DNA from 2 places in the Enterobacter sp. PL_is379 genome. Region 1 is predicted to be linked to the other one. Evidence: predicted binding sites of a transcription regulator. Region 1 holds the regulator's gene; the other holds the start of a gene.
What was found. The regulator LexA, encoded in region 1, represses DNA repair genes until DNA is damaged. The targets are predictions, from matches to a motif close to TNCTGTATGTACATACAGNA.
Positions count from the first base shown of each region.

Region 1 (12,017 bases):
GATGGCCAGCAGTAGCCACGGCAGCAGTTTGATCGTCAGGGCAAACAGTCCGCCAATAAACATGACCACCGTCGCCACCACGATAGCCGCCAGAATGCCGAGCAGCGAAACGCCTGTCGCTAACAGCATGACAAAAAAGCCAATCACAAAAAGTAGTTCCAGCATGGTGCTTTCCCACGAGTTCCCGAGTAATGCAGTAAACATTACAAGAATCATGCCAGTATTAACCTGTTGTTATTAAAGCAAAACGCCCCGCGAGAATTCGCAGGGCGTGGTGAATTTGACGAACTTTTAGCGAAAGTTATCGCTTGTCTGCCACCAGGCGCAGCGCATGTTCCAGCACCTCAATATCGGCGCCGGCTTTATGTGCGTTTTCGCTCAGGTAGCGACGCCACTGACGCGCGCCCGGAATGCCCTGGAACAGCCCAAGCATATGGCGGGTGATATGGCCGAGATACGTACCGTTGCTCAGCTCGCGCTCAATGTAAGGATACATCGCACGCACGACGGCAACCGGATCGGTGTCTGCGCCTTCGATGCCAAAGATTTCGCGATCGACCGTCGCCAGAATGCCCGGGTTCTGATACGCCTCGCGCCCAACCATCACCCCATCCATATGTTCAAGGTGCGCTTTGGCCTCTTCCAGCGACTTGATGCCGCCGTTAATGGACATGGTCAGGTGCGGGAAGTCACGCTTCAGCTGATACACGCGCGGATAGTCCAGCGGCGGGATCTCACGGTTCTCTTTGGGGCTCAGGCCGGAGAGCCAGGCTTTTCGCGCGTGGATGATGAACGTCTCGCACTCGCCCTTTCCGGAGACCGTATTGATGAAGTCGCACAGGAATTCGTAGCTGTCCTGGTCGTCAATGCCGATACGGGTTTTGACCGTCACCGGAATGGAAACGACGTCACGCATCGCCTTAATACAGTCCGCCACAAGCTGGGCATTCCCCATCAGGCAGGCACCGAACATGCCGTTTTGCACGCGGTCGGACGGACAGCCAACGTTCAGGTTGATCTCGTCGTAGCCGCGCGCTTCCGCCAGCTTCGCGCACTGCGCCAGCGCGGCCGGATCGCTGCCGCCCAGCTGCAGGGCAACCGGATGCTCTTCTTCGCTATAGGCCAGGTAATCGCCCTTCCCGTGGATGATTGCGCCCGTAGTCACCATTTCGGTGTACAGCAGCGTATGGCGGGAGAGCTGGCGCAGGAAATAGCGGCAGTGTCTGTCCGTCCAATCGAGCATCGGCGCAATGGAGAAACGGTGTGCAGGGAAAGCGGTCTGTGATTCTGACGACATGGCGAAGTTTTAAGCATCTGGTGGAAAAGGGGCGCTACTATAGCACAAAGAAAAGCCGGAGGCGCAGCGCCTCCGGTGGACTTTAGAACGTCATGCTCAGTTGAGCCCCTGCACCCCAGGTTTCGTCTTCACCGTACAGGCCCATCAGGTCGACATGAACGGTACTGAACGGCGCGAAACCGACACCGCCGGTAAAGACATTGCTGTCGTTACCCTTCACGTCCGCGCGATAACCCGCACGCACCGCCAGCCAGCTGAGCGGCGTCACCTCGGCACCCACGCCAACATACTGCGACGTATCTTCGCTCTTAAATCCTTTGGTTTCCGTCAAATCGCCATCGGCGGTCAGCGTCACCAGATCGTTGTGCCAGGCGGCTCCGGCGGTCACCAGCGGACGGATCTGGTAGGTATCTTTATAGCTCACCACTTCTCCCGTCCGCCCGTTGCGGATACGGATATCTTTGGTGTCGATATCGCGCGACATCAGGTTTTGGCCACTCACGCCGACCGTCCAGTTCTCGCCGAAATCAGCCGCAATACCGGCATCGACGTTAAAGCCCGTATCGTCTGTGCGGTAGCGGCTGTCGTTCCACTTGTTACTGTCGTAATCGTAGATTGAGGTGGTGTAGTTATAGACCCAGGTTTTTTGCAGTTTTGGCGTCACGCCTACGGAAACCGGGACGCCGCCGAGGTCAAACTGACGGGCAACGGCAACGCCGTAGTCAGACACAATCGCCGCCCGGCCAGACGCTGTTGAGTTGAGGTTTTTAGTGATCTGATCCGTGCCGTTCAGCGCAGCGTCCAGGGCAACACCGGCAGCCACCACTTTGCTTCTTTGAATACCGCGCAGATAATCAATATCTTGCTGATCGATAGACGAGCTAACCCGGCCATGAGCATAGCCTTTCGCCATAAAGGCCACGGAAAGCACATCGTTAGGGATACTCACCGCAAGCCCTGCTCCTGCCGTCGCGCGTGCGGTTTTGCCTTTGAGATAGTCCAGCTCATCGGCGAGATCTTTGGCCGCGTCCTGGAATTGATTAATGGAACCTAACGGATTAGTGATAATCTCCCTTGGCGTGAGGTCATCAACCACGTCCTTGTAGTGATTAATTTTGTCGTTGATGGTATCAATCTCGTCCTGAAGATTGTCTTCATCCGTCACCTGCACCCCAACGGCTGGCAAGATGACCGTCACATCATCGTCTGGTTTTGCCTTTGCCAGCAGCGCCGGGTTAATTAACGCCCCACTGCCATAGCTCCCGGAGGCAACGCCCGTCCCGCCCATGGCGTCACTCCGTGATTCTGTCCAGGTATTGGCTGCTCCCGCCTGATTTGCCATAAACAAGGAGACAGCAATGCTAACCACCGAAAATTTAAAATTTTTTTTCACAGTATGCCCGTTATAGTCTGTTATGAAATAACCCCTGTCTGTTATCACCCAAACAGGAACGAACTATTGCTGTGAATAAGTAGTAAAAGACCCGCTATTTCTGTCCCTAAGTAAAACTCCCTTACGGCCTGTTATATTTTGTGACGGCCCTCAATATTTATAGATGAGGAAATTATTTTTTCCCAGGTTTTCCATCATGCGGTCCAAAAAACTGGGGTGGGTGGTCTACCCAGCGATCCTCACGGGTAGCGGCATACACGGGGTTGAGTGGATAGTAGATGCGATTGTGCTTCTTGTTGGCCTCGCCTACGACCAGCAACCGCACCTCTTCCTCCGTGTTGTTGATAAATGTGTGGCAGATACCGGTTCCGGCAGGAAATCCCACGCTGTCGCCAGGTTCAAGTTTCCATAGATAGCCATTTATCCACGCTTCTGGATAACCTTCGAGCACATAAATGAACTCTTCTTCATCGCTTTCAGCATGCGGATAGGACGTTCTGCGCCCGGGCGGCAAACGCTCATGATGGATACCAATGCGCCTGAGCCCAAGCTTACGAGCCAACGGGGCGCCGATAGAAAAAAGCTCATCGCTATCTGGATAGGTCGAATCATCCGCACCTTCTACGTCGCGCCAGTGCCGAATACAGTCAGGTTTTTTCATTGTTTATTTCCCGGTTTGTAATGGGTCAGGTATAGCACAGACTGGCGGATCTCGGTGTTTTTACCAGAACATGATAAAGTGGGGGTTTTCCGTCCTATAACATCCGGGGTGCTACATGGATAAGTCCACAAAAGAGCTGTTAGCGCAGGCCGAAAAGCTGTGCGCGCAACGCAATGTGCGCCTGACTCCGCAGCGCCTTGAAGTATTACGTCTGATGAGCCTGCAGCAGGGTGCCATCAGCGCCTACGATCTGCTCGATCTTCTCCGCGAAAGCGAGCCGCAGGCAAAGCCGCCAACGGTTTATCGCGCCCTGGATTTCCTGCTTGAACAAGGGTTCGTGCACAAGGTGGAATCCACCAACAGCTATGTGCTGTGCCATCTGTTCGATCAGCCCACCCACACATCGGCGATGTTTATCTGTGACCGCTGCGGCGTGGTGAAAGAAGAGGCTGCGGAAGGCGTGGAAGACATTATGCATACGCTGGCAGCGAAAATGGGGTTTGCCCTGCGTCATAACGTGATTGAGGCGCACGGGCTCTGTTCCGCGTGCGTGGAGGTGGAAGCCTGTCGTCATCAGGACGCGTGCCAGCACGACCACTCAATTCTTGTGAAGAAAAAGCCGCGTTAACGGCAAAAGAAAAGGCGGCTTAGAGCCGCCCTGTGGGTTATTCAACGTTACCAGCGGTAGTCGTTACGGGTTTCCCAGTCTTTGACTTCGTTTTCCGCCTGATCTTTCGCGTAGCCGTAACGTTCCTGAATTTTACCGACAAGCTGATCGCGTTTACCTTCAATGACGGTCATATCGTCATCCGTCAGCTTACCCCACTTTTCTTTCGCTTTACCTTTGAACTGCTTCCAGTTGCCGCCGATTTCGTCTTTATTCATCATCGTGTCCTCTTAAGTTAAGCGTCGGGTCGTAACGTCCGTTACGTTCTTTTCTGCTGGACGTGATAATTATTGTAGTTAAGGATTCGGCAGTTGGTTTCATATTCGGAATCTTTAACCGTCACGATATATCGTGACGTGAAGAGAACCAGGTATTGTTTTGCCAGTGGCGGTGCCAGATAAACGCCAGCGACAACCCTCGCAGCGAGAGGAAAACGGCCAGGGCCAGCCACAAACCGTGATTACCCAGCCAGGGGAGCGTCAGCAGCGTCAGACCAAACCCTGCAGCCGCGACAGCCATGCTGTTGCGCATTTCCGCTCCGCGCGTCGCACCAATAAACATGCCGTCCAGCAGATAACACCAGACGCCAACCACCGGTAAGACGACTTGCCAGATGAGATAGTGGCTCGCCAGCTCGCGCAGCGCAGGAAGAGACGTAAGCAATGCAACGATCTGCTCACCAAAGCAGGCGTAAACCAGGCCAAACGCCAGCGCCACCAGTCCCGACTGACGGCAGGCTGCCCGCCAGACGTCCCGAAGCTGCCCGCTTTCGCGCGCACCGTACGCCTGCCCGGAATGCGCTTCTACCGCATAGGCAAAACCGTCCAGCGCGTAGGCGGTAAAGGTCAGTAGCGTCATCAATACCGCGTTGACCGCAACGATTTCTGGCCCCAGTCGAGCCCCGAAGACCGTCAGCGCTCCGAAGCAGAGCTGAAGCAGCAGCGAGCGCAGCATGATGTCTCGGTTAAGCGCCAGCAGCTTACGGATATTGCCGCGCCATGCGGTTTTGAGCAGCGCCAGGGAGATGCCGCGCATCGCCAGCACGCGCCAGACCATCCACAGGCCAATGATAAAGGTTCCGTACTCGGCAATCGCCGTCGCCAGCGCCGCGCCCTGCACGTTCATATGCAGACCCATGACCAGCCAGACATCCAAAACGATATTGAGCAGGTTACCCACCACCAGCAAAATCACGGGTGCACGGGCGTACTGCACGCCCAATAGCCACCCCAGCAGAACCAGGTTAGCCAGTGACGCGGGCGCGCTGAGCCAGCGGATTTCAAGGAAACGTCGCGCCTGCTCTAATACCGCCTCGCTGCCGCCAACAACATGGAGCGCAAGGTCGATCAGGGGCGCACGCAATAAAACGATTAACGCACCCGCGCCAAGCGCGAGGATCAGCGGCTGGACCAGCGCGCGCGCCAGACGCAGCGGATCTTTCGCGCCATACGCCTGTGCGGTAAGGCCGGTGGTGCTCATGCGCAAAAAGAGCAGCAGCATAAACAGGAAGCTGGTTGCCGTCGCACCAATCGCCACGCCGCCAAGATAAACAGGCGAATCAAGATGGCCAATAACGGCAGTATCGACCAGACCCAGCAGGGGTACGGTAATATTGGAGAAAATCATCGGCAGAGCAAGACGCCACAATGCCTTATCGGATGCCGTCAGCAGTGACATGAAAAATACCGGGTGTGGAGAATGAAGCAGGCTACAGCGGCACCATAGCCTGTCAGGAAGAGGTTACAGCCATTCGCCGTTGCGAATGACCCCAACCGCCAGTCCTTCGATAGAGAAGTTGTGTTCGCGCAGATCGACCACAATCGGGGAGAACTCGTTGTTTTCAGGCAGTAGCTGAACGGTGTTCCCCTGTTTTTTCAGACGCTTGACGGTCACTTCGTCGTCAATGCGCGCGACCACCACCTGGCCGTTACGCACATCCTGCGTTTTGTGCACCGCAAGCAGATCGCCGTCAAGAATACCGATGTCTTTCATCGACATACCGCTGACGCGCAGCAGGAAATCAGCGCTCGGTTTGAACATGGCTGGATCGACCTGGTAATGGCCTTCAATATGCTGCTGTGCCAGTAAAGGCTCACCGGCAGCAACACGCCCCACCAGCGGAATGCCCGTCTCTTCTTCCACCAGCAGGCGGATACCACGTGACGCGCCCGAAACAATCTCAATCACGCCCTTACGCGCCAGCGCTTTCAGGTGTTCTTCGGCAGCATTCGGAGAACGGAAGCCCAGACGCTGCGCGATTTCCGCACGCGTGGGTGGCATACCCGTCTGGCCGATATGATCCCGGATGAGATCAAACACCTCTTGCTGCCTGGTCGTTAACGCTTTCATTCCGCCCCCTGGGTGTATATACAGTTATGCTGTGAGTATATACAGTCAAAGGCGATTTTGGAACCAAAAACTGCACAAAAAACCAGGGACTTAATTATTCCTCGAGGCTCATCGGAAATGTGACCAAAGCAGCGTGACCCAGGTGATAGCGGCAGTGATAATCGCCAGCAACACGGCAGCAGAGCCCATGTCTTTTGCACGGCCAGAAAGTTCATGGAAATCTGAACCAATGCGATCAACCACGGCCTCAATAGCGCTATTAAGAATTTCCACTATCATCACCAGAAGCACGGAACCGATAAGAAGTACGCGGGTAATAGCATCAACATCAAGGTAACAGGCGACGATCACCGCGATGATAGCGGCGACGCCCTCCTGGCGAAAGGCGGCTTCGTTGATCCACGCGGCACGGAAACCTTTCCATGAATAGCCGGCGGCTTTGATGATACGTGTTAACCCAGTGGTATTATTGGCCATTAAAAGAACCTTTTATGAAAAAAAGCGTCAGTAACAGGAACTGTAGCGCGTTTCGCTACAGCCTGAAGTATGACGGGTAACAACAGAAATTTTGCGCGCTTTCTGTTATCCTTGCGCCGCAATTGCATTATTAACCAGAGGCTTTACATCGTTTATGTCCGGCTGGCCACGAATTTACTACAAATTACTTAATTTACCATTAAGCATCCTGGTAAAAAGCAAGTCTATCCCAGCAGAACCCGCGCTGGAATTGGGGCTCGATACGTCACGTCCTATTATGTACGTTTTGCCTTATAACTCGAAGGCAGACTTACTGACGCTTCGCGCCCAGTGTCTGGCGCATGACTTACCTGACCCGCTTGAACCGCTGGAAGTTGACGGGACGCTGCTGCCGCGCTATGTGTTCATTCACGGTGGACCGCGCGTGTTTACCTACTACACGCCAAAAGAAGAGTCCATCAAGCTGTTCCATGACTATCTCGACCTGCACCGCAGCAACCCCGATCTGGATGTGCAGATGGTGCCGGTATCGGTGATGTTTGGTCGTCGTCCGGGCCGTGAAAAAGGTGAAGAGAACCCGCCGCTGCGCATGCTTAACGGCATCCAGAAGTTCTTTGCGGTCTCCTGGCTGGGGCGCGACAGCTTTGTGCGTTTCTCCCCTTCCGTTTCGCTGCGTCGCATGGCGGACGAACACGGCACCGACAAGATCATCGCGCAAAAACTGGCGCGCGTGGCGCGTATGCACTTCGCCCGCCAGCGCCTTGCTGCCGTTGGGCCGCGTCTCCCGGCGCGTCAGGATCTGTTCAACAAGCTGCTGGCCTCCAAAGCGATTGCCCGCGCCGTCGAAGACGAAGCGCGCAGCAAGAAAATATCGCATGAGAAAGCCCAGCAGAACGCCATTGCGCTGATGGAAGAGATTGCAGCGAACTTCTCTTACGAGATGATTCGCCTGTCCGATCGTATTCTCGGCTTTACCTGGAACCGTCTCTACCAGGGCATCAACGTTCATAACGCCGAGCGTGTACGTCAGTTGGCGCATGATGGCCATGAGATTGTCTATGTTCCCTGCCACCGCAGCCATATGGACTACCTGCTTCTTTCCTACGTGCTCTATCATCAGGGGCTGGTACCACCGCACATTGCAGCCGGTATCAACCTGAATTTCTGGCCAGCAGGTCCGATTTTCCGTCGCCTGGGCGCATTCTTTATCCGTCGTACCTTCAAGGGCAACAAGCTCTACTCCACCGTGTTCCGCGAGTATCTGGGCGAACTGTTCAGCCGCGGCTATTCCGTGGAGTACTTCGTGGAGGGCGGTCGTTCCCGTACCGGACGTCTTCTCGATCCGAAAACCGGCACGCTGTCGATGACCATTCAGGCGATGCTGCGCGGAGGAACCCGTCCAATCACGCTGGTGCCTATCTACATCGGCTACGAGCACGTGATGGAAGTGGGCACGTACGCGAAAGAGCTGCGTGGTGCAACCAAAGAGAAAGAGAGCCTGCCGCAGATGCTGCGCGGCCTGAGCAAGCTGCGTAATCTCGGTCAGGGCTACGTGAACTTCGGCGAACCGATGCCGTTGATGACGTACCTGAACCATCACGTTCCCGAGTGGCGCGAGTCCATCGATCCTATCGAAGCGATTCGTCCAGCCTGGCTGACGCCAACGGTCAACGGCATCGCGTCCGAGCTGATGGTGCGCATTAACAACGCCGGTGCGGCTAACGCCATGAACCTGTGCTGTACGGCGCTTCTGGCTTCGCGTCAGCGCTCGCTGACCCGTGAACAGCTCACGGAGCAGCTGGATTGCTATCTGGATATGATGCGCAACGTGCCGTATTCCGTTGATTCAACCGTGCCTTCTGCGACCGCCAGTGAGCTTATCGATCACGCGCTGCAGATGAACAAGTTTGAAGTCGAAAAGGACACGATCGGCGACATCATCATTCTGCCGCGCGAGCAGGCAGTGCTGATGACCTACTACCGAAACAACATCACCCATATGCTGATGCTGCCGTCGCTCATGGCGGCTATCATCACCCAGCATCGCCGTATTTCGCGTCAGGAACTCTTGCGTCACGTTGAGACGCTCTATCCGATGCTGAAAGCGGAGCTTTTCCTGCGCTGGAGCAAGGATGAGCTGGCGGGCGAGCTGGATAAACTGACGGAAGAATTACGTCGTCAGGGGCTGATCACCGTCACGAACGACGAGCTGCACATCAACCCGTCACGCTCCCGCACCCTGCAGCTGCTGGCGGCCGGTGCGCGCGAAACGCTGCAGCGCTACGCCATCACGTTCTGGCTGCTGAGCGCGAACCCGTCTATCAACCGCGGTACGCTGGAGAAAGAGAGCCGGACGCTGGCCCAGCGCCTGTCCGTTCTGCACGGCATTAACGCCCCTGAATTCTTCGACAAAGCGGTCTTCAGTTCCCTGGTCCTGACGCTGCGCGATGAAGGCTTCATCAGCGATACGGGTGATGCAGAGCCGGAAGAGACGCTGAAGGTATACCAGATGCTGGCAGAGCTGATTACCTCGGACGTGCGTTTGACGATTGAGAGCGCCACACAGGGCGAGTAACGCAATGCCGGGTTATGGCCCGGCCTGACGCCCTGGATAATAAAAAGGCCCGGTAAGCGCTGACGCTACCGGGCCTTATTTTTTGCCTTGTTAAATCACCGCCCTCAGCTGAGCAGCGTAAAGGCAATCATCCCGACAATTGCCCCCGTCGTACCGAGGATGGTTTCCATCAGCGTCCAGGTTTTCAGGGTTTGCGCTTCGGTGGCACCGGTAAATTTACCGAACAGCCAGAAGCCCGCGTCGTTAACGTGAGAGACCACAATCGAACCGCCCGCGATACAGATAGACAGCGCGGCCATCTGCGCACCGGAATAGTTCAGCTGTTCAATCACCGGCATCACCAGACCCACGGCGGTTAAACACGCCACGGTTGCGGAACCCTGGATGATACGTACCGCCGCAGCCAATACGAAACAGGTTACCGCAATCGGCAGGCCCATCCCGGTCAGCGCTTCGCCCAGAGCCGGGCCCACGCCGGAATCCACCAGTACCTGCTTGAACACGCCGCCGGCACCGATCACCAGCAGGATAATCCCCGCAGGCTGCAGCGCGGCACCGCAGATCTCCATCACCCGGTCTTTTGGCATTCCCTGACGCATCGCCAGGCCGTAAATCGCCACCAGACAGGCCACCAGGATCGCCGTGAACGGGTGACCAATGAACTCAAACCATTCATAGGCGCTGGAACCCACCGGCACAAAGCGCGCGGCGATGGTTTTCAGACCCACCAGCACCAGCGGGAGCAGGATCAGCGACAGGCTGAAGCCGAAGGACGGCATTTTGCCCTCGCCCAGGTGCGGCTCGGTGATGTCATCCGGAATATGCAGCTCAACGTAACGGCTGATGAAGTTGCCCCACAGCGGACCGGCAATAATCATTCCCGGGATTGCCGCGCACAGGCCAATCAGGATCATCCAGCCAAAGTCAGCGTGCATCTGGGACGCCAGCAGCATCGGCGCAGGCCCAGGCAGCAGAAACGCCGCGGCCGCCGCCACGCCCGCAAACAGTGGAATAACCAGCTTCACGAGGTTTGTGCCGGTATGGCGCGCCATGGAGAACGCGACGCTTATCAGCAGCACAACGGCCACTTCAAAGAACAGCGGCAGCGCGCAAATCAGGCCCGCCAGGCCAATCGCGTAGTGCGCGCGGCTGTGGCCGAAGGATTTCAGCATTTTTACGGCAATCTGGTCGACCGCGCCCGTCTCGTGCAAAATCTTGCCAAACATCGCGCCAAGGGCCACCACAATCGCCAGGAAGCCCAGCGTACCGCCCATCCCTTTTTCCATCGTCGCGGCGATCTTGTCGAGCGGCATACCGGAAAAGAGACCTGCACCTATAGAAACCACCATCAAAGCAACAAAAGCGTGCATACGCGCCTTCATCACTAAAAACAGCAGCAGCAACACGGAACCCACTGCTGTCAAAACTAGCGTTAATGTACTCAAAACTTACTGCCTTTTATTAATGACCTCGATGGTGCTGGCAACAACACCCTCCAGTGGCTGATCGATATCAACCACTAAGACGTCTTTCTCGTCTTCACCCGGCTCCTGCAGCGCTTCGAACTGCGTCACCAGCATCTGGGTTTTGAAGAAGTGACCTTTACGCGCCTTCAGACGGCTTTCAATCACCTCGAAATCCCCTTTCAGGTAGATGAAAGAGAGGTTCGGGTTACCGTCGCGCAGCAGGTCGCGGTAGGTTTTTTTCAGCGCAGAGCAGACGATCAGGGAGACTTTATTGGTACGCTGCATAGCGAACGCGGCGTCATTCAGCGCCTGCAACCACGGTTTGCGGTCGTCATCGTTCAGCGGCTCGCCGGAGGCCATTTTCATGATGTTGCTGCGCGGATGGAGGAAGTCGCCATCAAGGAACGCAGCCTGGAGTTGATGCGCCACTTCGCTGGCTACGGCTGATTTCCCGCTACCGGAAACGCCCATCAGGACGTAGACGTGGTGATAGTGATTAGTCGTGCTCAAAGGGTGTCCCTCAGTCAATTGTTACGGGTAACAGTTATCGGTAACATTGTCCTGCCGGGGCAAAAGAGAAGCAATATCCAAACGTGCGCGAAGTGAATAAGTGTGAGCTACTTCAAATTTGTCAGTTCAAATAGATCCACCCGGTGACAAGGTGAAACCTAAATCTAACATTTTCGGGGTAACTGCCTCACCACGAATGCGCGCCAGCAGGCGTTCTGCGCCAATACGGCCCATACGTTCACGCGGGGTCAGGACGCTCGCCAGACGCGGCTCCATCACCTGGCCAATGTCGTGGCCGTGGAAACCGGCGATCGCCATATCATCAGGGATCTTTAGCCCCAGACGCTGACACTCAAACGCCGCGCCAACCGCCAGGTCATCGTTGGTACAGAAAATACCGTCCAGTTGCGGATACTCGCGTCGCGCCTGACGCATCAGCTCAATACCCGACGTATAGGAAGAGGACTGCTCCACCATCACGCTGTACGGGGTTAAGTTTGCGTCGAGCATCGCCTGCTCGTATCCCTTCTGTTTGATGATAGTACGTTCATCAAGACGCGCACCCAGATAGGCGATATGACGATGCCCACGGGCGATGATGGCCGCCGTCATCTGGCGCGCC
Region 1 is NZ_JBVPGT010000019.1:62,924-74,940, forward strand. Features, by position in the region: gene pspG (envelope stress response protein PspG) at 1-165, opposite strand, end outside; gene dusA (tRNA dihydrouridine(20/20a) synthase DusA) at 302-1,297, opposite strand; gene AC0TOY_RS02285 (conjugal transfer protein TraF) at 1,380-2,690, opposite strand; gene AC0TOY_RS02290 (cupin domain-containing protein) at 2,863-3,351, opposite strand; gene zur (zinc uptake transcriptional repressor Zur) at 3,467-3,979, shown strand; gene AC0TOY_RS02300 (CsbD family protein) at 4,027-4,236, opposite strand; gene dinF (MATE family efflux transporter DinF) at 4,358-5,695, opposite strand; gene lexA (transcriptional repressor LexA) at 5,759-6,367, opposite strand; gene AC0TOY_RS02315 (diacylglycerol kinase) at 6,476-6,844, opposite strand; gene plsB (glycerol-3-phosphate 1-O-acyltransferase PlsB) at 6,999-9,419, shown strand; gene gntU (gluconate transporter) at 9,524-10,864, opposite strand; gene gntK (gluconokinase) at 10,868-11,395, opposite strand; gene gntR (gluconate operon transcriptional repressor GntR) at 11,522-12,017, opposite strand, start outside.

Region 2 (12,017 bases), on a different contig from region 1:
CTTTCTGCGCTTTGGCGACAGTCTGAAAGCCAAAGTGCGTTGTGTCTTGTGAATCGTCAGCCATCTCAGAGCCTGCTTATCAGTAAAATGTTCGTGAAGTGTAACAGATTGGGCGCGTTTGCCCTACGTTTCAACCACCGCGAAATAAACGCGCTGGAGTCTCGTCTGGTGATAAATCCACCGCTAACGTGTTGTCTTCACTGTTTGTCTTTTGTTCGTCCGCACCTTCTCGCAGGCGAAACTCGTCGTCCTGGGCGGTGGCCTGTTCCACCAATTCCGGATTAATCTCGCGTTTAACCTCTACCCCCAGGCTGCGGAATGATTCGGCCTGCGCCAGCAGATTGCCGCGTCCCGAGGTGAGTTTTTTCATCGCCTGGCGGTAGTTATCCTGCGCACGATCCAGGCTCTGCCCGACTGAGGACATGTCGTCCACGAAGAGGCGCATTTTGTCGTACAGCTTGCTGGCACGATCGGCAATCTGCTGCGCGTTGCGGCTCTGGTGTTCATAGCGCCACAGGTTCGCAATGGTACGTAACGCCACCAGCAACGTGGTAGGGCTGACCAGCATAATGTTATTTTTGAGCGCTTCGGTGATGAGTTCAGGCTGCCTGTCGAGTGCCAGCAGAAACGCGGGCTCTACCGGAATAAACATCAGGACATAGTCCAGCGAGCGAAGACCCGGCAACTGCTGATAGTCTTTTCTGCCGAGCAGGCGAATGTGGTTACGCACGGAGGCAATGTGCTCCTGCAGCGCCGATTCGCGGGTGTAGTCATCCTCCGCGTTGAAGTAACGCTCATACGCCACCAGGGTCATTTTGGCGTCAATCACCACATCTTTACCCTGCGGCAGCCTCACGATCACATCCGGCTGCATGCGCGAGCGGGCGTCGTTTTCGATACTCACCTGCGTTTCGTATTCATATCCTTCCCGCAGGCCGGAGGCTTCCAGTACGCGGGTCAGCACCACTTCTCCCCAGTTGCCCTGGGTTTTGTTATCCCCTTTGAGCGCGCGGGTCAGGTTGACCGCTTCCTGCGCCATCTGGGCATTCAGCTGCTGGAGATTGCGAATCTCATGCGCCAGGGTGTGCCGCTCGCGGGCTTCCTGACCAAAACTGTCCTGCACCTGACGACGAAAACCGTCCAGCTGTTCACGCAGCGGCGTCAGCAGGCTGTTAAGGCTCTGGCGGTTCTGTTCATCAACGCGACGGTTGCTGTGCTCGAAAATACGGTTGGCGAGGTTCTCAAACTGTTCGCTGAGGCGCTGCTCGCTGTTGATCATCTGGCGGATTTTGTCTTCCGCATGCAGCTGAGTGGATTCAAGGCGGGTGGTCACTTCGCGGAGATCGGCCTCCAGCGAGGTGTTGATATCACGGAGATTGCGCAGCTCGTTGTTAAGCAGCTCGCACTCGTCGCGCCAGTGGTCACTCAGGGCAAGCTGCTGCTTTGCCGCACTTAATTCAGCGACGATCTCTTCGCGCTCTGCCAGCTGTTCGGCCTTCTGCTGTGCATGCTGATAGCTGGAAATGAGCCAGCCTATCGCCACGCCCACCAGCGCAATCACCGCATAAATCAGGATTGAGATATCCACAATGCCCCCTGCATCAACGTATTACCCGCACAAAATAAGATTGTGCTGTATAAACGTCCAGTTTGAAAGGGTTTTCCTGCGAGGCGCTACGCAAAAAATAAAGGCCGAACGTGCCGGCCTTTGATTTCGAAAGGAGGGGACTAGATCAGGCGACGCGCGGCTTCGACCACGATTTTCACTGCATGGCTTTCGGTCTGCTTCATGGTTTCGGCGTTCGGGATCTCCTGCTGGGTACGGTTGACGATAACGCCCGCCACCATACCGGCACGCAGACCCTGGCTTGCGCACATGGTCAGCAGCGTGGCGGATTCCATTTCGTAGTTCATCACGCCCATTGACTGCCACTCTTCCATGGAGCCTTTGAAGCGGCTTACCACGCGGCCAGAGAAGGTGTCGTAACGCTCCTGGCCCGGGTAGAAGGTATCGGACGAAGCGGTCACGCCCACGTGGGTGGTGGCGCCCACGGATTTCGCGGCTTCAACCAGCGCGGTGGTGCACTCGAAATCGGCCACCGCCGGGAACTCCATCGGCGCAAAGTGGAGGCTTGCGCCATCCAGACGCACAGACGCGGTCGTCACCAGCACGTCGCCGACGTTGATATGCGGCTGAATAGCGCCAGTGGTACCGATACGCAGGAAAGTACGAATGCCCAGCTGTGCCAGCTCTTCAACAGCAATCGAAGTAGACGGGCCACCGATACCGGTAGAACACACAATCACGGCTTTACCATCCAGCTCTGCGCGCCAGGTGGTGAATTCACGATGGGCTGCCAGCTTAACCGGCTTATCCATCAGCGCGGCGATCTTTTCCACACGCTCTGGATCGCCAGGGACGATAGCGAGCGTAGCCCCTTGTAAATCGTTTTTAGTGAGGCCGAGATGAAAAACATCAGACTTAGACATAGGTGACTCCTCTGTGGGTCGGTTAGTCAGAAGAAGTAAAACGGTACTTTACAGAAGCAGTAAGCATAATTTCGTGACGCATCTCACCATGAATGAAAATGATTGCATCAAATTTCCATCAAAAAGTGATTTACATCACATTAACAAGTTATATCGTCAGGTGCTGCACAAAAGATAGACCGTTTAAGGCACTGTGAGTTGTTAACCTGGTGTCTATATTTACCTTTGCGCTAACTGATTGGTACGGAGAATGCCATGACTGAAAAAACTGGTTTTGCACCTGCTGCGGCCCCGCATGCCTCAACCATCGTCTCAACATCTGAAGACGCCATCACGGCGGGTGAGACCTCTATTCCCTCGCAGGGGGAGAATATGCCTGCTTATCACGCACGACCAAAATCGGCAGACGGCCCGCTGCCCATCGTGATTGTGATTCAGGAGATATTTGGTGTTCACGAACACATTCGCGACCTCTGCCGCCGGCTGGCGCTGGAAGGGTATCTGGCCGTTGCGCCAGAGCTCTACTTCCGTCAGGGCGATCCGAACGACTACAGCGATATTCCCACCTTGCTCAGCAACCTGGTCAGCAAAGTCCCGGACGCGCAGGTGCTGGCCGATCTCGACCACGTCGCCAGCTGGGCGGCGCGCAACGGGGGCGATCCCCATCGTCTGCTGGTCACCGGTTTCTGCTGGGGCGGACGCATTAGCTGGCTGTATGCCGCACATAACCCGCAGCTCAAAGCCGCTGTCGCCTGGTACGGCAAACTGGTGGGTGAAAAAACGCTGAATTCACCGAAACATCCGGTTGATATCGCCACCGAGTTGAATGCCCCCGTGTTAGGGCTTTACGGCGGTCAGGACACCGGTATTTCGCTGGATTCGGTAGAAACCATGCGCCATGCGCTCCGCGCGGCAAATGCGAAGGCGGAGATTGTAGTTTACCCGGATGCCGGGCATGCGTTTAACGCCGACTATCGTCCGAGCTATCACGCTGAATCGGCGAAAGATGGATGGCAGCGGATGCTTACGTGGTTCCGTCAGTACGGTGGTAAAAAAGGGTAAGCCTTTCCCATCATCATGACGCATAAGGAGTACGTGTTATGGACTATTCCCTCGCGTTTCCACACGGTTTTTTATGGGGCGGCGCGATTGCCGCCAACCAGGCCGAAGGCGCATGGAACGTGGACGGTAAAGGGCCGTCCGTTGCCGACGCTGTCGCCTGGAAACCCAACCTCTCCGTGAAAGATTACAGCGGCCATATGGCCCTGACGGACGAGAATATCCGCGACGCGTTTGAAGGTAAAAATGATGCGCTGTACCCGAAACGCCGCGGCATCGATTTTTATCACCACTATAAAGACGACGTCGCGCTGTTTGCTGAGATGGGTTTTAAGGTGCTGCGCGTATCCATTGCCTGGTCGCGTATTTTCCCGACCGGAGAGGACGCCGCGCCAAACGAGGCCGGGCTGCAGTTTTATGAAGAACTGTTCCGCGAGCTGCGTCGTCATAACATCGAGCCGCTGGTCACCCTTTCCCACTACGAAATGCCGCTGGCGCTGAGCGAAAAATATAACGGCTGGGTGCATCGTAATGTGGTCGATGCCTTCGTTCGCTTCAGCAATGTTTGTTTCGACCGCTACAAAGAGCTGGTGCGTTACTGGCTAACCTTCAATGAAATAGACAGTATTCACCGCCATCCCTTTACGACCGCGGGCATTCGCGAAGAGAAAAGCGCACCGGGCAACGCGAAACAGGATATCTATCAGGGTCTGCACCATCAGTTTGTCGCGTCTGCACTGGTCACGCGCGACTGCCACGCCAAAATTCCGGGCAGCCAGGTCGGGTGCATGCTGACGAAACTGACGACCTATCCGCACAGCTGCCGTCCGGAAGACGTTGAAGCCACGCTGAAGAAAAACCTGGAAAACTATTTTTATGCCGACGTGCAGGTATTTGGCGACTATCCCCCGCTGATCCTGCGCGATCTGGAACGACGAAATATCCATATTGAAATGCACCCTGACGATCGGCGTATTTTAAAGGCGCATACCGTCGATTTCGTCTCCTTCAGCTATTACATGTCGATGACCGAATCCACGCAGCCTGACGCCGAACGCATTCCCGGGAATACCGTTCTCGGTGTGAAAAACCCGTATCTGCCTGCGTCCGAATGGGGATGGCAGATTGATCCGCTTGGGTTGAAAATCTCGCTGCTGGAGCTGTATGACCGTTACCAGAAGCCGCTGTTTATCGTTGAAAACGGTCTGGGCGCGAAGGATGTGGTCGAAAACGGCAAGATCCACGATAGCTATCGAATCGACTATTTCCGCGCGCATTTCGCGCAAACGCTGGCCGCGATTAATGAAGGCGTGGAGGTGATGGGGTTCACCACGTGGGGCTGTATCGACATCATTAGTGCGGGCACCTCGCAGATGTCCAAACGCTACGGTTTTATCTATGTCGATCAGGACGATGAAGGCAACGGTACGTTGAAACGGCTGAAAAAAGACTCCTTCTGGTGGTACCAAAAAGTGATTGCCAGCAACGGCGCAGATCTGCGCTAAGCATGCGCATTCCAGGCCGGGCAGACGCCCGGCCATCACGCGTCACAATTATGCCTGACGCAAATTCTGTGCTGCCTTCACCATGTTCGCCAGCGCGGCGCGGGTTTCCGGCCAGCCGCGGGTTTTCAGGCCGCAGTCCGGATTCACCCACAGGCGCTCAGCCGGAATGCGCTGGGCCGCTTTTTTCAGCAGGGCTTCAATCCACTCCACGCTCGGCACGTTCGGGGAGTGAATGTCGTACACGCCCGGCCCGATTTCGTTCGGGTACTCGAACTCTTCGAACGACTCCAGCAGCTCCATGTCTGAGCGCGACGTCTCAATGGTGATCACGTCGGCGTCCAGCGCGGCAATCGAATCCATGATGTCGTTGAATTCGCAGTAACACATGTGGGTGTGGATCTGCGTGTCGTCCTTCGCCACCGCGGCGTTGATGCGGAACGCCTCCACGCCCCACTGCAGGTAGGCATCCCAGTCGCTGCGGCGCAGCGGCAGACCTTCGCGCAGGGCCGGTTCGTCAATCTGAATAATACCAATGCCTGCTGCTTCCAGATCCGCCACTTCATCACGCAGTGCCAGGGCAATCTGTTTGGCGATGGTTTCACGGGTCACGTCTTCACGCGGGAAGGACCAGCAAAGAATGGTCACCGGACCAGTGAGCATGCCTTTCACCGGCTTGTCCGTGAGGGACTGCGCGTATTTCGCCCATTCCACGGTGATCGCTTCCGGGCGGCTGACGTCACCGATAACCACCGGTGGTTTCACGCAGCGGGAGCCATAGCTCTGCACCCAGCCGTTCTGGGTAAACACGAAGCCGTCGAGATGCTCACCGAAGTACTCCACCATGTCGTTACGCTCGGCCTCACCGTGCACCAGCACGTCCAGCCCCAGTCGCTCCTGCTCGATAATCGCCTGCTTGATGTGTTCGGCGATACCGGTGCGGTAGTGATTCGCATCCAGGTTACCCTTTTTGAAGTCCAGACGCAGGCCACGGATTTCGGTGGTTTGTGGGAAAGAACCGATGGTGGTGGTCGGCCACGCAGGCAGGTTGAAGCGGGCACGCTGCGCTTCGGCGCGTACCTCATATGGGCTCTGACGCTGGCTGTCCTGGGCGGTGATGGCCGCCAGGCGTTTTTCCACCGCCGGGTTATGCACGCGCGCCGAGTGACGACGTGCCTGGATCGGCGCGCTCCATGCGCTGATCGCCGCCGTGTCGCCGCTGTTCAGCGCATCGCGCAGCAACGTCAGCTCTTCACATTTTTGCAGGGCGAAGGCAAACCAGCTTTTCACCTCGGCATCAAGACGGGTTTCCACGCTCAAATCGATCGGGCAGTGCAGCAGGGAGCAGGACGAGGCCACCCACAGCTCACGTTTGCCGACGATGTCCTTAATCTGTGCGTATTTCTCGGTCAGATCGGCGCGCCAGACGTTACGACCGTTAACCAGACCCGCGGAGAGCAGCCAGTCTGCGGGCAGTCGCTTGTGCAGTTCCGCGACATCGTCTTTGCCGTGAACCAGGTCAACGTGCAGGCCCTGAACCGGCAGCGCGGTAATGGTGTTCAGGTTCGGCGTAACGCCCTCAAAATAGGTGGTCAGCAGCAGCTTCACCTGCCCCGCCAGCGCGTCGTACGCCGGTTTGAAAGCATCAAGCCAAACTTTGGGCAGTTCGAGCACCAGCGCCGGCTCGTCGATTTGCACCCACTGAATGCCGCGCTTGCCCAGCTCAATCAGCACCTGTTTATAGACCGGCAGAATATCCTTCAGCAGGCTGAGTCGGTCAAATTGCTCGCCTTTTACTTTGCCCAGCCACAGGTAGGTGACTGGCCCCAGCAATACGGGCTTCACCTGATGACCCAGCGCCAGCGCTTCGTCCACTTCATCCAGAAGCTGCGTCCAGGTCAGCCTGAACTGCTGACCCTTTACGAACTCCGGCACCATATAGTGATAGTTAGTGTTAAACCATTTAGTCATTTCCGCCGCTGCCGCTGGCTCACCCGTTGGCGCACGGCCACGGCCGATGCGGAACAGAGTATCGATATCTACCGATCCATCTTTGTTCTGATGACGAGCCGGCACGTTGCCAAGCAGCAGGCTGGTCGTCAGAACATGGTCGTACCAGGCGAAATCACCCACCGGCAGCAGGTCAATCCCCGCCTGTTTTTGCTGATCCCAGTGACGGGCGCGCAGCTCGCGTCCCACCGCCAGCAGTTCTTCACGGGTGGCGTTACCCGCCCAGTAGCTTTCTTGCGCTTTTTTCAGCTCGCGACGCAGGCCAACGCGAGGGAAACCGAGTGTGTGATTGCGGATTGTCATGGTGTGCCCCTTGTGAAATTCGTTATTTAGACGTCCAGATGTTTACACATCTATAATTGGCAGGTACTGTATATTCCTCAAGCGCAAAATGTTCATGCCGAAGTGAAGGACTTTCATGATCGAGATAAAACACCTGAAAACGCTACAAGCGTTGCGGAACTGCGGCTCGCTCGCGGCGGCGGCGGCCACGCTGCACCAGACCCAGTCCGCCCTTTCTCACCAGTTCAGCGATCTGGAACAACGCCTCGGCTTCCGTCTTTTTGTGCGCAAGAGCCAGCCGCTGCGCTTTACGCCCCAGGGCGAGATCCTGTTGCAGCTGGCGAATCAGGTCCTGCCGCAGATCGCCAGCGCGCTCCAGGCGTGTAACGAACCGCAGCAGACCACGCTGCGTATCGCCATTGAGTGCCATAGCTGTATTCAGTGGCTGACCCCCGCGCTTGAGAACTTCCGCCAGAAATGGCCGCAGGTGGAGATGGACTTCAAATCCGGCGTAACGTTCGACCCGCAGCCCTCGCTGCAGCAGGGCGAGCTGGATCTGGTGATGACGTCCGATATTCTGCCGCGCAGCGGCCTGCACTATTCGCCGATGTTTGATTATGAAGTACGCCTGGTACTGGCGCCGGATCATCCGCTGGCGGCCAAAACGCGCATCACGCCGGAAGACCTGGCGACGGAAACGCTGCTGATTTACCCGGTTCAGCGCAGTCGTCTGGATATCTGGCGACACTTCCTGCAGCCCGCGGGCATCAGTCCGCAGCTGAAAAGCGTGGATAACACCCTGCTGTTGATTCAGATGGTGGCGGCCAGAATGGGTATCGCGGCGCTGCCGCACTGGGTGGTAGAGAGCTTTGAACGCCAGGGTCTGGTGGTGACCAAAACCCTGGGTGAAGGACTGTGGAGCCGGCTGTACGCCGCCGTGCGCGATGGCGAGCAGCGTCAGCCGATTACGGAGGCGTTTATTCGCTCAGCGCGGAACCACGCGTGCGACCATCTTCCGTTTGTGCGGAGCGCGGAGCGACCCAGCGGCGATGGACCCACAGCGAAGCCAGGATCACCGCTCCCCCAATAAGGAAGCTCGGCCAGTGCGGCTGTTGCTGCCAGATGGCAAGGTTGACCAACAACCCAGCCGGGACATGCACGTTGTTCATGATCCCCAGCGTACCGGCGTCGACCTGCGTCGCGCCGTAATTCCACATGAAGTACCCCAACCCGGAAGCCACGACGCCCAGCCAGATCAGCACGCCCCACTGCACGGGGGTAGTCGGCAGCTTTTGCGGGTTACCGAGCATAAACCACGCCGCCACCGCGACCATCGCGGCCCCCATGTAGAACCAGGCGAACGCGTTATGCTGCGGCATCGGACGGGTTTCCATCAGGCGTTTGTAGCCCACCATGCCAATGGCGAAACTGATATTGGCGAGCTGGACGAACATCAGCCCGGTCCAGAAGTGATCGCTCACTTTGTCGTAGCGAATAATCGCCGCGCCGATCACCGCCAGCGCCGCGCTCAGCAGGTATCCCCAGCGCAGACGGCGTTTACTCAGCAGATCGTAAATCAGCGTGATGTAGAGCGGCGTCAGCACGGTAAAGAGCAGGAATTCCGAGACGGACAGATAGACGTAAGCCCGGAAGCTGAACAGGTACATGATGCCGAGCTGCATCGCCCCCACCAGCATGTACAGCACAATCGTTTTCAGCGACTGTCCGCGCGTGCGCAGAAACGGCAGGAACACCAGCGCCGCCAGCCCTACGCGCATCAGCACCGAGAAGTAGCTGTCGACTGAACCGGCAAGGTATTCGCCAATCAGGCTAAAGGAGAAGGCCCACAGGATAGTGGTGATAATGAGTAGCGCCACAATGCTTGTCTCTCAGAAAGAAGGAGAGGCATTGTAGCGAACTCTTTAGTTGACATCTGAGCAATAAACAACCAAATGAAGATTATTCAAGGAACAGTTTGCGCAGGTATTTCGGTACCGCATTGTCTGCGTTGGTGCCGATCACTTCCAGCTCCGGGTGCAAATCTTTCAGACGCTGGTGCGCATTCTCCATAATGCAGCCCTTGCCTGCCATCGACAGCATTTCGGCATCGTTCATGCCGTCACCAAAGGCGATACAGTCTTTCAGCTCGAAGCCCAGACGTTTCGCGACGGCTTCCAGCGCGTGGCCTTTGGAGACGCCACCCGCCATCACTTCCAGACAGGTCAGGGTTGAGAAGCTCACATTGACGCGATCGCCCCAGCGGGCGTTGATTGCCTGCTCCAGCGGGAGCAGTTCTTCATGGCTGTCGCAGGTGAAGAACACCTTACTGATCCCCTCCGGCTCAAGAAGGCCCGGCTCGTACAGGGAGTAGTTAAATACCGCTTCTTTGAAGAAACGCATTTCATCCGGGCGGTGGCGGTTCATGAACCAGTCGTCGTCACGATAAACGTTGGTGACGATAGCCGGATTATTGTGCACCACGCCAAACAGATCGGCGGCAATATCGCGATCCAGGTTGTGGGTGAAGATCAGGTTGCCGTCGGTATCATGCACGCGCGCACCGTTGGAGGTGATCATGTACGATTTGATCTCAAGATTATCGCGGATCTGCCCCACGTCGACGTGGTGGCGGCCGGTGGCAAACACAAAGTTCACGCCCCGTGCCGTCAGCAGCTTTAGGGTCTCTTTCGCGTAAGGCGACAGGGTGTGGTCAGGGGAAAGCAGCGTGCCATCTAAATCAGATGCAACAACCTGGTACATAGGGATTTCAACCTCTGGTGGAAAACAATAATCAATTATGCCTGTTGAAAAATTCAACAATGGCGTTGAGCGCGACTGAGCGCATAGCGTCCTTTTCAAAAAGGATCTCATGGTACGCGCCGTTAATGACCAGCGGTTTTCCCCCTTCACAAGGGTGACCGGCGGCCGCGCGCAGTTCACAATAGCGGTCATGCATGCGGTTATCCACCACACGCTCTTCTTCCGCCTGAATCAGGAGTGTTGGTGTATCGTCATTGCCGACACCCGCCAGAACCTGCTCACCGGCAAGGATACCTTCCCGCACCCAGTGGTAGGTCGGGCCCCCCACGCGCAGGCGCGGTTCATCGGCATAAAAACGCAGGTTACGACGATACCGCTGGCGACTGTGGGTCAGAACGTTCATCGCAAACGGCAGTGCCCGCCAGCGTCCCGTCCCGATGGCATAGCCTTCCCGAATGCGCTGATGGCCCTCAGCCCAGTCAAGAATATGACGCACCATCCAGTCAGGAAAACGCATGACGATGCCATACATCGGCGCGGTGAGCGCAATGGCGTCGCACTGGTGAGCGTGGCGCTGTAAAAACAGCGTTGAAATCGCACCGCCCATCGAGTGCGCCAGAATATAGCGCTTCCGCCAGGGGCCGGGCTCGACCTCCTGCTGCCAGAACGCGGCAAGATCGTCGACGTAATCGCTGAAGTTATCCACGTGGCCGCGATGCGTATCCGATAGCAGGCGGCCAGAAAGCCCCTGCCCGCGGTGATCAATAATCAACACATCGAAGCCCAGATGGAACAGGTCATAGGCCAGTTCGGCGTATTTGATATAGCTCTCGATACGCCCGGGGCAGACCACGATGACCCGGTCATTTTTCTTATCGTGAAAACGCACAAAGCGTACCGGTATATCACCGACGCCCGTAAACTCATCTTCCTCACGCTGGCGCCAGAAATCGGTCAGCGGCCCCATGGAGAAAGCAGCAAATGCGTTTTCTCGTGTTTCCCAGTCCTTTTTCTGCTGAAACATCGGGTTTCTACTCACCTAAGCCAAGGAATATCGTTTTTTCGTAACCGGTCACAAAATGACTCAACAATAGCGTATTGTGGCATAAAAACAGACGATTCGGGAGTTTCAAATGACCTTCGAGTGGTGGTTCGCTTACCTGCTGACATCCATCATCCTTAGCCTTTCACCGGGCTCGGGTGCCATTAACACCATGACCACCTCCATCAACCACGGCTATCGCGGTGCGGCAGCGTCAATTGCCGGTTTGCAAACCGGGCTGGGCATTCATATCGTGCTGGTTGGGATTGGTCTGGGGACCCTGTTCTCCCGCTCGGTACTGGCCTTTGAGGTGCTGAAATGGGCCGGGGCGGCGTATCTGATTTGGCTCGGCATCCAGCAGTGGCGCGCGGCAGGCTCCATCAACCTGAATACGCTCGCGCAGACGCAAAACCGCGGCCATCTGTTTAAGCGCGCGGTGTTCGTCAACCTGACCAACCCGAAGAGCATCGTGTTCCTCGCCGCGCTGTTCCCGCAGTTTATCGTGCCGCATCAGCCCCAGGTGATGCAGTACGTGGTGCTGGGCGCGACCACCATTATTGTCGATATCATCGTGATGATTGGTTACGCGACGCTGGCGCAGCGGATTGCGGCGTGGATTAAAGGGCCTAAGCAGATGAAGGCCCTGAATAAAGTCTTTGGCTCGCTGTTTATGCTGGTTGGCGCGCTGCTTGCGTCAGCGCGTCATGCTTAGCGAGAAATGATGAGATGAATGCCGAAGCCGGCGAACAGCGCGCCGGCGAAGCCATCAATCCACTTCGCGATACGCTGGTAGCCGCGGCGCATCGCCGGTAAGGCGAACAGGCTGGCCACGATGGTAAACCAGGCAAAGGTTTCAACAACGATCAGCAGGA
Region 2 is NZ_JBVPGT010000017.1:54,911-66,927, reverse strand. Features, by position in the region: gene ubiE (bifunctional demethylmenaquinone methyltransferase/2-methoxy-6-polyprenyl-1,4-benzoquinol methylase UbiE) at 1-64, opposite strand, end outside; gene rmuC (DNA recombination protein RmuC) at 131-1,588, opposite strand; gene udp (uridine phosphorylase) at 1,729-2,490, opposite strand; gene AC0TOY_RS01435 (dienelactone hydrolase family protein) at 2,746-3,552, shown strand; gene AC0TOY_RS01430 (glycoside hydrolase family 1 protein) at 3,591-5,054, shown strand; gene metE (5-methyltetrahydropteroyltriglutamate--homocysteine S-methyltransferase) at 5,103-7,364, opposite strand; gene metR (HTH-type transcriptional regulator MetR) at 7,480-8,433, shown strand; gene AC0TOY_RS01415 (carboxylate/amino acid/amine transporter) at 8,321-9,220, opposite strand; gene yigL (sugar/pyridoxal phosphate phosphatase YigL) at 9,303-10,103, opposite strand; gene pldB (lysophospholipase L2) at 10,135-11,127, opposite strand; gene rhtB (homoserine/homoserine lactone efflux protein) at 11,237-11,857, shown strand; gene rhtC (threonine export protein RhtC) at 11,854-12,017, opposite strand, start outside.
Region 2: rmuC (DNA recombination protein RmuC) is a predicted target of LexA. The motif match lies at 1,632-1,651, and genes of this name have one in related genera.